2 regions of the Micromonospora sp. S-DT3-3-22 genome follow, and region 2 is predicted to be linked to the other one. Evidence: riboswitches for the same ligand, from Rfam matches in the RefSeq annotation. Region 2 holds a riboswitch; the other holds the start of a gene.
What was found. Region 2 has a riboswitch for S-adenosylmethionine ahead of thrC (threonine synthase). Riboswitches for the same ligand answer to the same signal wherever they lie in the genome.

Region 1: linked by a shared signal. The riboswitch ahead of H1A17_RS01695 (ABC transporter substrate-binding protein) and the one ahead of thrC (threonine synthase) in region 2 are both predicted to bind S-adenosylmethionine.

Annotation. Positions count from the first base shown of each region.
Region 1 is NZ_JACGMO010000003.1:112,414-118,199, reverse strand. Features, by position in the region: gene H1A17_RS01720 (GAF and ANTAR domain-containing protein) at 1-52, shown strand, start outside; gene H1A17_RS01715 (GAF and ANTAR domain-containing protein) at 28-774, opposite strand; gene H1A17_RS01710 (RNA 2'-phosphotransferase) at 972-1,508, opposite strand; gene H1A17_RS01705 (SDR family oxidoreductase) at 1,598-2,446, opposite strand; gene H1A17_RS01700 (helix-turn-helix domain-containing protein) at 2,567-2,962, shown strand; SAM riboswitch class IV at 3,030-3,142, shown strand; gene H1A17_RS01695 (ABC transporter substrate-binding protein) at 3,417-4,313, shown strand; gene H1A17_RS01690 (amino acid ABC transporter permease) at 4,356-5,153, shown strand; gene H1A17_RS01685 (amino acid ABC transporter ATP-binding protein) at 5,150-5,786, shown strand, end outside.
Region 2 is NZ_JACGMO010000102.1:15,557-21,342, reverse strand. Features, by position in the region: gene paaN (phenylacetic acid degradation protein PaaN) at 1-800, opposite strand, end outside; gene H1A17_RS25080 (GNAT family N-acetyltransferase) at 853-1,896, opposite strand; gene thrC (threonine synthase) at 2,286-3,572, opposite strand; SAM riboswitch class I at 3,581-3,714, opposite strand; gene H1A17_RS25070 (hypothetical protein) at 3,992-4,735, shown strand; gene H1A17_RS25065 (DoxX family protein) at 4,791-5,240, opposite strand.

The DNA.
Region 1 (5,786 bases), on a different contig from region 2:
ACAACAGGTCGTCGAGCCTGCGTCCGGTCAGCCCACCCGGCCGGACCAGTGACTCGCGGAAGCTGAGTGCGTCGGGCTGGTGGCCCGGCCGACGAGTGCGGCGGCGACGTCCCGCAGGCTGCGGTTGGTGTCCTGGGAGAGCCGGGCGAGAATGCCGAACGCCTCGTCGGCCGTGCACCGGCGTTGGCCCATGATGATGCCCTTCGCCTGCTCGATCACGGCCCGGCTCTCCATCGCCGCCCGCATCTGCTCGGCCAGCGAGGCGGTGCTGGCGTAGAGATGGGCGTTGGCCAGGGCCACCGCCGCGTACGCGGCGAAGGTCCGGGCCAGCTCGACCGATTCGGCGTCGAAGGCGCGCGGGGTGGGCCCGTAGAGGTTGAGGGCGCCGACCACCGCCTCCTGGATCGGCAGGCCGATGGCGAGCGTACTGCCGATGCCCCCGTCGACCGCCCGGGCTGCCCAGGCCGGCCAGCGTTCCTCGGTGGCGGTGTCGGACACGAGCAGGGTGTCGCCGGTGATGGCGGCGTCCAGACACGGCCCGTGGCCCTGCCGGTACTGCCACTCGTCGAGCAGGAGCGCGACGTCGCCGGTGACGGCGACGCTCTGCGGGCTGCCACCGCGCAGCAGGGTCACCGACACCTCGGCCACCCCGGGCAGGCTGCGCCGGGCCAGGTCGGCGATCAGCTGCAGCACCTCGTCCAGGCTGGCCTCGTCGAGTCGGATCCGACTGAGTTCGACCAGGGCGTCCTGCGGGCTCAGCGGGAGCGGTGCCATCGCGCGGTCCCTTCCCGGCGGGCGTCCCTCGCGCTACGGCGGGGGACGCGTGGTGGCGGCAGCGGTGTCGACCTTCGGCCACGGCGTCTGGTCCGGCTCGCCGGGCCGCCCCGAGGCACGACATCCGCACCTTACCCGCCGCCGGAGTGAACCGCCCGGCGTACCCGCTGGCGTCGTGGCCGCCGCGACCGGGGTGATCAGATCAGATAGGCCGGCGGCACCGCGTCGGTGAGCCACACGCCGTTGGCGCTGCGGTAGAAGGCGTGCCCGTCGCGGGCCATGGCCGCCGCGTCGACGGTCAGCACCACCACCGCGCCACCCCGGCGGGCCCCGACCCGCCGGGCCGTCGCCACGTCCGACGACAGGTGTACGTGGTGCCGACCGCCCCGGTGCAGCCCGGTGGCCCGGATCGAGCCGAGCGCGGTGGCCCCGGTGCCGTGGAAGAGCCGGGGCGGCGGCGGGGCGGCGGTCAACCCCAGGTCGACCGGGTACGAGTGGCCCTGGTTGGCCCGGATGCGCTCGACCCCGTCGGCGTCCCGGATCACCGCGAAGCGCTGCTTGTCGTTGCCGGTGACCACGGAGTCGAGGTCGGCCCGGTCGATCCGCAGGGCTGCCAGCAGGTCGACGACGGACACCCAGCCCCCCGGATCGGGGGTGAGGCCGAACCGGGCCGGTTGGTGCCGCAGCGCCAGCGAGATCCGCTTGCTGACCCGCACCAGCGTCTGGTGATCCATGTCGAGCATTGTCGGGTGGGCGGCGGGGACGCTCCACCGGTTATCCCGACCCGCCCGCCAGGGGGTCGCCGGGGCGGGCGGGTCGGGGGTCAGCGGACGGCGCGGATCGCCTCGGCCAGGCTGGTGGGACGGCGTCCGAGCAGCTTCTCCAGGTGCTCCACGGGCACGTACAGCGCACCCCGGGCGATGCCCCGGTCGGCGTCGGCCAGGGTGGCGGCGTACGGCTCGGGCAGCCCGGCCGAGACGAGCAGGTCGGTGTACGCCGGCACCGGCAGGTCGGTGTAGCGGACGTCCTGTCCACTCTGCCGGGACACCTCGGCGGCCAGCTCGGTCATGGTGAACGCCTCGCCGCCCAGCTCGTAGACCTGACCGGCGTGTCCCTCGGTGGTGAGCACCTCGGCGGCGGCCTCGGCGTAGTCGGCCCGGGTGGCGGCGCTGACCCGGCCGTCGCCGGCCGACCCGGCGACCCCGTGGGCCAGGTAGCTGGCCAGCTGACCGGTGTAGTTCTCCAGGTACCAGCTGTTGCGCAGCAGCACGTACGGCAGTCCGGAGGCGCGCAGTTCCTCCTCGGTGGCCCGGTGTTCGGCGGCCAGCAGCAGGTCGGAGGTGTCGGCGTGGGCGATGCTGGTGTAGACGACCAGACCGACGCCGGCCTGCCGGGCGGCCTCGATCACGTTGTGGTGCTGGGGCACCCGCTGGCCGACCTCGCTGCCGGAGACGAACATCAGCTTCTCGGCGTCGGTGAGGGCGGCGCGCAGCGAGTCGGGGTCGGTGTAGTCGGCCGCCCGGACCTCGACACCACGGTCGGCGAGGTCGGCGAGCCGGTCCACGGTGCGGCCGAGGGCCACGATCTGCCCGGCGGGTACGCCCCGGCGCAGCAGGGATTCGACGATCAGGCGGCCCAGGTGGCCGGTGGCCCCGGTGACGACGACGGACATGGCGCTCTCCTTCGGGTGGCGTGCTCTTGTCGTACGGGCCAACACGCAGGTGGGAGCCGATACTTCCCGACGGAGAGTAGGCACCTTGAAGTTTGTGACACACTGATGGAGAGTAAAGGGATGCGACCTGACCCGTTCCAGCGCGACTGCGGCAGCCGGCAGGTCATCGACCGGATCGGCGACCGGTGGAGCGTGCTGGTCGTGCTCACCCTCGCCGACGGCGAGCGGCGCTACGGCGAACTGGCCGGGCACATCGACGGGATCAGCCAGAAGATGCTCACCCAGACCCTGCGCGGGCTGGAGCGCGACGGCCTGGTCACCCGCACCGTGCACGCCAGCGTCCCGCCCCGGGTCGACTACGCCCTCACCGACCTGGGCCGCAGCCTGCTCGACCTGGTCTCCGGCCTGGAAGCCTGGGCCACCACCCACCTGGCCGAGGTGCAGGCGGCCCGGGTCCGCTACGACGCCGGGGTCCTACGCCGCCCGCCGGCCACCACGCGGCCCACCCGCCGGTAAGGGGCGGACGTGAGGGCCGTCATAACGGGTGGACGACCGGCCGGTCGCTGCTGCTAGATTTCGGGCAGGTCATGAGCGCCAGCGTCAAGCCCCGGCTCGCTGGCCGGCAACCCTCCGCCACGGTGGGGTGCTCCGGGTGAGGACCAGGCACCGGTGAACGGCCCGGTGCAAGCGTGGCCTGGTCACCCAGGTCGACACCGATCAGGGAGGACCCCGTGTCGCACCACCCACCCGCCCCACCCGGCGACGGCGTGACCCGCACGCCCCGGCCCGGCGTACGGTCCGTCGGCGTTCGGCTGGTCAGACGCCGGCACGTCGACCTCATGCGGGTGCACAGCGACTCCTGTCGCCCCCGCTAGTCGACTCCCTTTCCCGTAACACCTCCAGCGGGGTGCCCGGTGGGCATCCCGTCGGCGGCGCGCGTCCGCCGCCCGATCCCATTCCGGAGAAACCCGTGCGATTCCTTCCTGCCCTGCCCACACCTCGACCGACCCGTGCCCTCCTGACCCGGGTCGCCGCGCTCGGCGTCGCCGCCCTGCTCGCCGGCACCGCGCTGACCGCCTGCGGCGGTGACTCCGAGCCGGCCGACAACCCGTACGGCCTGCTCCAGCCGGGGGTGCTGCGCGCCGGCACGCTCACCGACGCCCCACCGAACGTCTACCTCAAGGACGGCAGGTTCACCGGCTTCGACAACGACCTGCTCGTCGCCGTCGCCGACCGGGTCGGGTTGAAGGTCGAGTTCGTCGGCACCGACTTCTCGGCGCTGCTCTCCCAGGTCAACAACCGCAAGTTCGACGTCGGCAGTTCCTCGATCACCGTCACCGAGGCCCGCCGCAAGACCGTCGACTTCGGCAACGGGTACGACTTCGGCTACTTCGGCCTCGACGTGCCGGCCGGCTCCCCGCTCACCGGCTTCGACCAGCTCGCCGGCAAGCGGGTGGTGGTCGTGCAGGGCACCGTGCAGGACGACTACGCCACCTCGCGCAAGCTCGACCCGGTGCGGGTGCCCGACTACAACGGGGCGATCAACCAGCTCAAGGCCGGCACCGCCGACGCCTGGATCGCCCCGGCCGAGATCGGCGAGAAATCGGCCGCCGACAGCAACGGCAAGATCACGGTGGCGGCCACGGAACTGAGCCCCGCCCCCACCGCGTACGCCGTCGCCAGGGGCAACGACGCGCTGCGCGAGGCGCTGAACAAGGGCCTCGACGAGGTCATCGCCGACGGCACCTGGACCCGGCTCCAGCAGCAGTACTACCCGGGGCGGCCGATCCCGGCCGGCTTCACCCCCGGCAGCGGCGACGTCACCGCCCCGGGCGCGGCGACGCCGTCGGCGTCGGCCACCTCCTGACGGTACGACCAGACCAGCGAGCGGGGCGGTAGGAGAAACACGATGGATCCGTTGAGCACCCTGTGGGAGACCTTCTTCGACGGGGACTCCATGCGCGAGGCGTTGCCCGAGATGTTGACCGTCGGGCTGCCCAACACGCTGATCCTGGCGGTCTCCGCCGCCCTGCTCGGCTCGGTGCTGGGCATGGCGCTGGCCGTGGCGGGCATCTCCCGTACCCGCTGGTTGCGGTGGCCGGCCCGGGTCTACACCGACGTGTTCCGGGGCCTGCCGGCCGCCGCCACCATCCTGCTGATCGGTGTCGGCCTGGCCCCGCTCGGCATGCAGGTGTGGGGCCCCAACCCGTACCCGCTGGGCATCCTCGCGCTGTCGCTGATCGCCGCCGCGTACATCGGGGAGATCTTCCGCTCCGGCATCCAGAGCGTGGAGGCGGCGCAACTGGAGGGGGCCCGCGCGCTCGGGTTCTCCTGGGCTGAGGCGATGCGCCTGGTCATCGTCCCGCAGGGGGTACGCCGGGTGCTGCCGGCCTGGGTGAACCAGCTGATCGCGCTGATCAAGGACTCCAGCCTGGTCTACTTCCTCGGCCTGCTGGCCAGCCAGCGGGAACTGTTCCGGATCGGGCAGGACTACGCGGCCAACACCGGCAACCAGTCGGCGCTGCTGCTGGCCGGCCTGTGCTACCTGCTGCTGACCGTGCCGCTGACGCACGCGGTCAACGCCATCGACCGGCGGCTGCGCCGGGGCCGGGCGGTCACCGTCGACCCCGACGACGACGGCGGGCTGGCCCTGGCCGGCGGGACCGCCCTGCCGCAACCGCGTTCCGACCGGGAGGACCCCCGATGACCGCCGGCACCGTGACCACCACCCCGGTCAGCCTCGCCGTCCGCGACGTGCACCTGGCCTTCGGGGCGAACCGGGTGCTGCGCGGCGTCGACCTGGACGTCGCCCGGGGCGCGACGGCCTGCGTCATCGGCCCGTCCGGCTCCGGCAAGTCCACCCTGCTGCGCACCGTCAACCGGCTGATCGAACCGGACGCCGGTGACGTCCTGCTCGACGGGCGCAGCGTGCTGCGCGACGACCCGGACGCCCTGCGGCAGCGGGTCGGCATGGTCTTCCAGCAGTTCAACCTGTTCCCGCACATGACGGTGCTGCGCAACATCACCCTGGCGTTGCGCAGGCTCAAGAAGCTGCCCGAGGAGGAGGCGGTCGCGCTGGCCCGGACCCAGTTGGCGCTGGTCGGCCTCGCCGCCAAGGCCGACTCCCGGCCCGCCCACCTCTCCGGCGGGCAGCAGCAGCGGGTCGCCATCGCCCGTGCGCTGGCCCTGCAACCCCAGGTGATGCTCTTCGACGAGGCCACCTCGGCGCTGGACCCGGAACTGGTCAAGGGGGTGCTCGGGGTGATGGCCGACCTTGCCGCCGGGGGCATGACGATGGTGGTGGTCACCCACGAGATGGGCTTCGCCCGCTCGGTCGCCG
Region 2 (5,786 bases):
GGGGCGAGCAGCACCAGGTCGGGGGCGAAGCCGGCCTCGGCGAGCACCTCCCGGGCGTACTTCACGGTGATCGCCAGCGGCAGCACCGCGCGGGGGTGCGGCTTGACCACCACCGGGTTGCCGGTGACCAGCGAGGCGAACAGTCCGGGGTACGAGTTCCAGGTCGGGAAGGTGTTGCAGCCGATGACCAGGGCCACCCCGCGCGGCACCACGTGGAACGTCTTGGTCATCCGCAGCGGGTCGCCCTTGCCGGCGGCCTTCTCCCAGCCGGCGGTCCCGGGGTGGCGGGTCATCTCCGCGTACGCGTAGGCGACCGCCTCCAGGGCCCGGTCCAGCGCGTGCGCGCCACCGGCCTGGAACGCCATCACGAACGCCTGCCCGCTGGTGAACTGCACCGCGTTGGCCAGCTCGAAGATGTGCTTGTGCAGCCGGGCCAGGATCTCCAGGCACACCCCCGCCCGGGTCTGCGGGCCGGCGTCGCGCCAGGCCGGCAGGGCGGCGGAGGCGGCGGCGACCACCTCGTCCGCGCCCGGGTGCGGGTAGCGCACGTCCAGGGCCACCCCGAACGGGCTCGTCTCGGTGGCGACCCGGTCGCCCGCGCCGGGCTGGTCGAGCGGGAAGTCACCACCGAGGTACGCCTCGAAGGCGGCCTTGCCGTCGGCGGCGGCGGTCTCGCCGTACACCCGGGGGCTGGGCGATTCGGGATACGCGGACCAGTACCCCCGCTCGGTGATCGCGGTCAGCGCCCGGTGGAGGGTGTCGGCGTGCCTGTCGTACAGCGGGTGCGGGGTCTCCGTCATGCCCGCCATCATGCAACAGATGGCGGCCAGATCAGTAGGGGCGTGTCACAGATCAGATGGTCGACTGCCACTCCGTGGACCCGGCCACCGGCCGGAAGCCGAGCTGCTCGTTGATCGCGATCATGTGGCTGTTCGCCGCCGCGTTGTAGGTGTCGACCGCGCTCAGCTCCGGCTCGTACGCCAGGGTGTGTTCGAGGTTCTCGGCCTTGCAGAGCAGGCCGAGCCGGTGCCCCCGGTGGGCCGGGTCGACGATGGTGATCTGCTGCCAGGCGTGCCGGGTGGTGTTCGCGGCCAGGCTGAGCACGCTCCACCCGACCAGCCGGCCGGACGCCCCGTGCACGGCGGCGACGCTGTACCGGCGGACGCCCCGCGCGTCCAGCGCCCGCTCCATACCCTGGAGACGCTCGGCGTCCATCCGCTCGGGTTCCCACTCCAGGTCACCCAGGGGCGCGTCGGCCAGCAGCCGACCCTCCAGGTAGGCGAGGTCGGCGAGGTGTTCCGGCGGCGGGTGGCCGTGCCAGCGGACCGTGCGGTAGCCGGCGGCGGCCGACCGCGCCCCGGCCCGCAGCGCCGCCAGCCGGTCCCGGTCGAGCGCGGTGACGTCGAGCCGGCGACGGACGTCGACGAGCGCCGGCCGCGCGCCGAGCGCCGCCGCGAAGGCGGCCCCGGGGAACTCCCGCCCCACCCCCACCGGTGTCGCCCCGGCCGGCTCGTCCGGCAGCGGGGTCACGGCGGAGCCGACCACCCGCTTGCAGCCGGACTCCCGGAGCAGCCGCCGGGCGTGGGCGAACAACGCCCGTCCCACCCCGCGCCGCCGGTACGCCGGGTCCACCGCCAGCTCGATGCTGGCGTTCTCGGTGTTGTCCAGCAGGTGCAGGTTGACCCGGACCCAACCGACGGGCACCCCGTCGAGCCGGGCCACCGACCACCGGGTGTCGATGCCGGGCATCGGGTGCCACAGCGGTGCCTCGAACCGTCGCCGGCACAGCGGCGGCAGGTCGGGGGATTCCGTCGCCTCGACCGCGGCGGCGATCCGGTAGGCCGCGTCGAGGGTGGGCTGATCGGTCCGGTCGATCGTCGCGATGTCCAGGGCCACGCCGCGAGTCTTTCCCGTGCACGACATCGGGGGCCAGCGGATTTCCGCTGGCCCCCGATTCACGTTGGTCGGGAGGGACGTTCGCACAACGCCTCCGGCGTTGGGTCGTAAGAACTTGAAAAGTCTCCGGCGAAAGCCCTCCCGCACGGAGCATCTTCCGCCGCCCGGTTCCTGCCGTCAAGTCCTTCCCGGTGGGTTTTCACCACTCACCGCGAAAACCCGGTCACCCAGAGATCCACTCGGACCGCCCTGCGCCACGATCGACACAACGGGGCCGAAGAGGCGGTGTCCCGACGCGCAGACACCGCAACGCGCGCCCCGGTGAGTCGATCATCGGGGCGGTGGCGGGGAACGACGCGCGGCGGGCAGCGGGTGGCGCGCAGGAGGGGTCAGGAGAGGAGGCCGGCGTCGCGGGCGGCGCGCAGGGACGGCTTGATCCGGTGGGTGGGGCCGACCTGGCCGGCGACCGCGTCGATGGTCTTCAGGCCCTCGCCGGTGTTGAAGACGACCGTCTCGGCGGTCGGGTCGAGCCGGCCGGACTCGACCAGCTTGCGCAGCACCGCCACGGTCACCCCGCCGGCCGTCTCGGCGAAGACGCCGGTGGTACGGGCCAGCAGCCGGATGCCGGCGCGGATCTCGTCGTCGTCGACGTACTCCATCCAGCCGCCGGTACGCCGCACGGCCTCCAGGGCGTACAGGCCGGCGGCGGGGTCGCCGATGTTGAGGGACTTGGCGATGCCGGTCGGCCGGACCGGGGTGATGGTGTCGGTGTCGGCGTGCAGGGCGGCGGCGATCGGGTTGCAACCGGCCGACTGGGCGCCGAACACCGTCCAGCCGCCGGCCGGGGCCTCGACCAGGCCGATCTCGACCAGCTCGGTGAACGCCTTGTCGATCTTGGTGAGCAGTTCGCCGGAGGCCATCGGGATGACCACCTGGGCCGGGATCCGCCAGCCGAGCTGCTCGGCCACCTCGTACCCGAGGGTCTTGGAGCCCTCGGCGTAGTAGGGCCGGACGTTGACGTTGACGAAGGCGGTGTCCTCGAACTCGTCGGTCTCCACCAGCTCGCCGCAGAGCCGGTTCACGTCGTCGTACGAGCCGTCGATGGCGACCAGGTCGCCGCCGTAGACGGCGGTGGTGATCACCTTGCCCTGCTCCAGGTCGCCCGGGATGAAGACCACCGAGGGCGCGCCGGCACGGGCCGCGTGGGCGGCCACCGAGTTGGCCAGGTTGCCGGTCGAGGCGCAGGCGAACCGCTGGAAGCCGAGCGCCTTCGCGGCGGTGAGCGCCACCGAGACCACCCGGTCCTTGAACGAGTGGGTCGGGTTGGCGCTGTCGTCCTTGACCCACAGCGGCGCGCTGATGCCCAGCTCGGCGGCGAGGTTGGGCGCCGCCACCAGCGGGGTCAGCCCCGGGTCGAGGGTGACCCGGGTGGCCGGGTCCTGGCCGGCGGGCAGGAGGGCGGCGTACCGCCAGATGTTCTGCGGGCCGGCCTCGATCTGCTCCCGGGTGACGCGCGCCAGCACGGCGGCGTCGTAGTCGACCTCCAGCGGGCCGAAACACTCGTAACAGGCGTGCTGCGCGGCGAGCGGGTAGCGCGCGGAGCAGGCGCGGCAGACCAGGGCGCGGGCGGGGCTGGCGGCGGTGTCGATACCGGGGGCGGCGAGCGTCGACGTCATGTCGATTCCTCTCATCTTTCCCCGCATCGCACCCTGCGGCGGGGACGGAATTGGCACCTGCCCCGCCGGAAGCTCAGCGATGAGCGCGGGGTGGTTGCCGGGGCGTCGTCGGGCCGTATCCCTCAGCCCCTCTGGATGAGGTATGCAGTTGTGAGGCCGAGTCTAGGCAGCTTCGCGGCCATCGCCCAGCCGGCTTCCCACGGTGTGAGCCATCCCGCTGCCGGGCACCGGCCGGGCACCCCGGCCGGCACCGATGTTTCGGGGAAGTTACCAGCTCAACACGCCCGTACGCACCGGGCGGAGAAAGCCGTACGCCGGCCCCCCGGTCGGCCCCTGACCGCGCTCCGACAGGCCGGCCCGGGCCGGCCATGGAGCCGATGACCGGTATTGCCATCGATCAGTACGGTGCGGGTCACCTGATGTCGAGAGAGGACCCCCCGGCCATGCGACGGATCCCGTTGAGCCTCACCAGCCTCGCCCTGGTCTGCCTGCTCACCGCGTGCGGGGGTGAGCAGGGCACGACGGACGGGGCGGCGCCCACGGTCGGCCCGTCCACCGGGCCCTCCACCGCCTCGGTGCTGAACGCGGCCACGCCCGAGCCGACGCCCACCAGCGCCGAGCCGACCCCGCAGAAGAAGATCGCCCCCAGCACCGCCCCGGCGGCCACCACCACCGCCCCGGCACCGGTGGTCAAGGCCCCGCTGACCTGTGCCCATCTGGCGGGCGCGAAGCTCGGCAGCAGCAAGACGCCCTACAACGGCTACCCGGACTACCTGCCACTGACCGAGGGGCAGTGGTCGGGCGAGGACGGCGCGACCGTGACGCTCCAGAAGCCCTGCGGCATCGGCGACCTCGACGGCGACGGCGCGGACGACGCGGTCGGCGTGGTCTCGCTCAACTCCGGGGGCAGTGGCACCTTCTACACCGTCGCGGTGTGGCGCAACAACGGCGGTATGCCGGTGTTCCGGGCGTTGTCCGACCTCGGCGACCGGACCCCGGTCGTGTCGGTCAGCGTGGCCGGGCGGCGGGCCACCGTGGTCTGGTTGACCCGCAGCCCCAGCCGGGGCATGGCCGAGCTGGACATCAAGCGCACGTCGGTCTACAAGCTCTCCGGCAGCACGCTCACCGAGGTGAGCCACACCGACGCCCCCTACAACCCCTGACCGGGCGCGTCGCCGGGGCCGCCTCGTCGAGGCTCCGGCGACGCGGGTCAGTGCGTCAGACCGGCACCGAGCTGGGCTCGGACACCGGGGCCGCCGGGGCGTCGGAACGCCGGCGGGTGAGCAGCGTGTCGAGCGCCCAGGAACCCGGGCCGAGCACCGCGATCAGCAGGAACGACCAGCAGAACAGCGCGGACAGCTCCCCGCCGTTGCGCAGCGGCAGCAGGCCCTCCGGCTGGTGCACCACGAAGTAGGCGTACGCCATCGAGCCGGACGCGAGCAGCGCCGCGGGCCGGGTGAAGAGGCCGGCCAGCACCAGCGCGCCGCAGACCAGCTGGATCAGCGCGGCCCACCAGCCCGGCCAGGTGCCGACCGGGACAGCCTTGCCGGTCATCGGGTTGCCGCCGAACAACCCGAAGACCGACGACAGGCCGTGCAGCGTGAACAGCAGGCCGATGACGATGCGGTACAGGGACAGGGTCGGCCCGCCGAGCCGAGAGACGTTCATGGGAACCTCCATGGAAGGGATTACGTCCCACCATGATGAGGCATCGAAGAAGTTAAATCGATAAATTCTTTGTTACTGGGAAGATCCCGTTGCGAGACAATACCCCACCCCTCGCGGCCCGGGTCGCCCGCCCGTCGCGCCGACGCCGATCCGGCCGGCGACATCCGACGCGCGCCCGGCATCCACCCGCCGCCGCACCCGCACCGACCGACCCCCCGGGCCGGCCGGCACGGCAACGGAACGTAATGATTGTTAACTATGAATGAACTGTCATCAAATTCATACGCCATGTTTATGGTAAATGAATATGCGCACAATTCGCGTGGCCTCCGGCGGTTGCGTCGCCGCACCGCAGTCCGGCCCGACCGCCACACCCCCGGCGACGCGGACGGCGCAACTCCCCGACCCCCGCACCGAGCGGCACCGCCACACCACTGCCGCCCGACGTGCACGTCCGCTGAGCGCGCCGGCAGGCGTGGAGCCCCGCCACCCGCCCCGGCGGCAGCCGACGCCCACGACCGTCCGCCCCGGTCCGCGCGCCGGCTT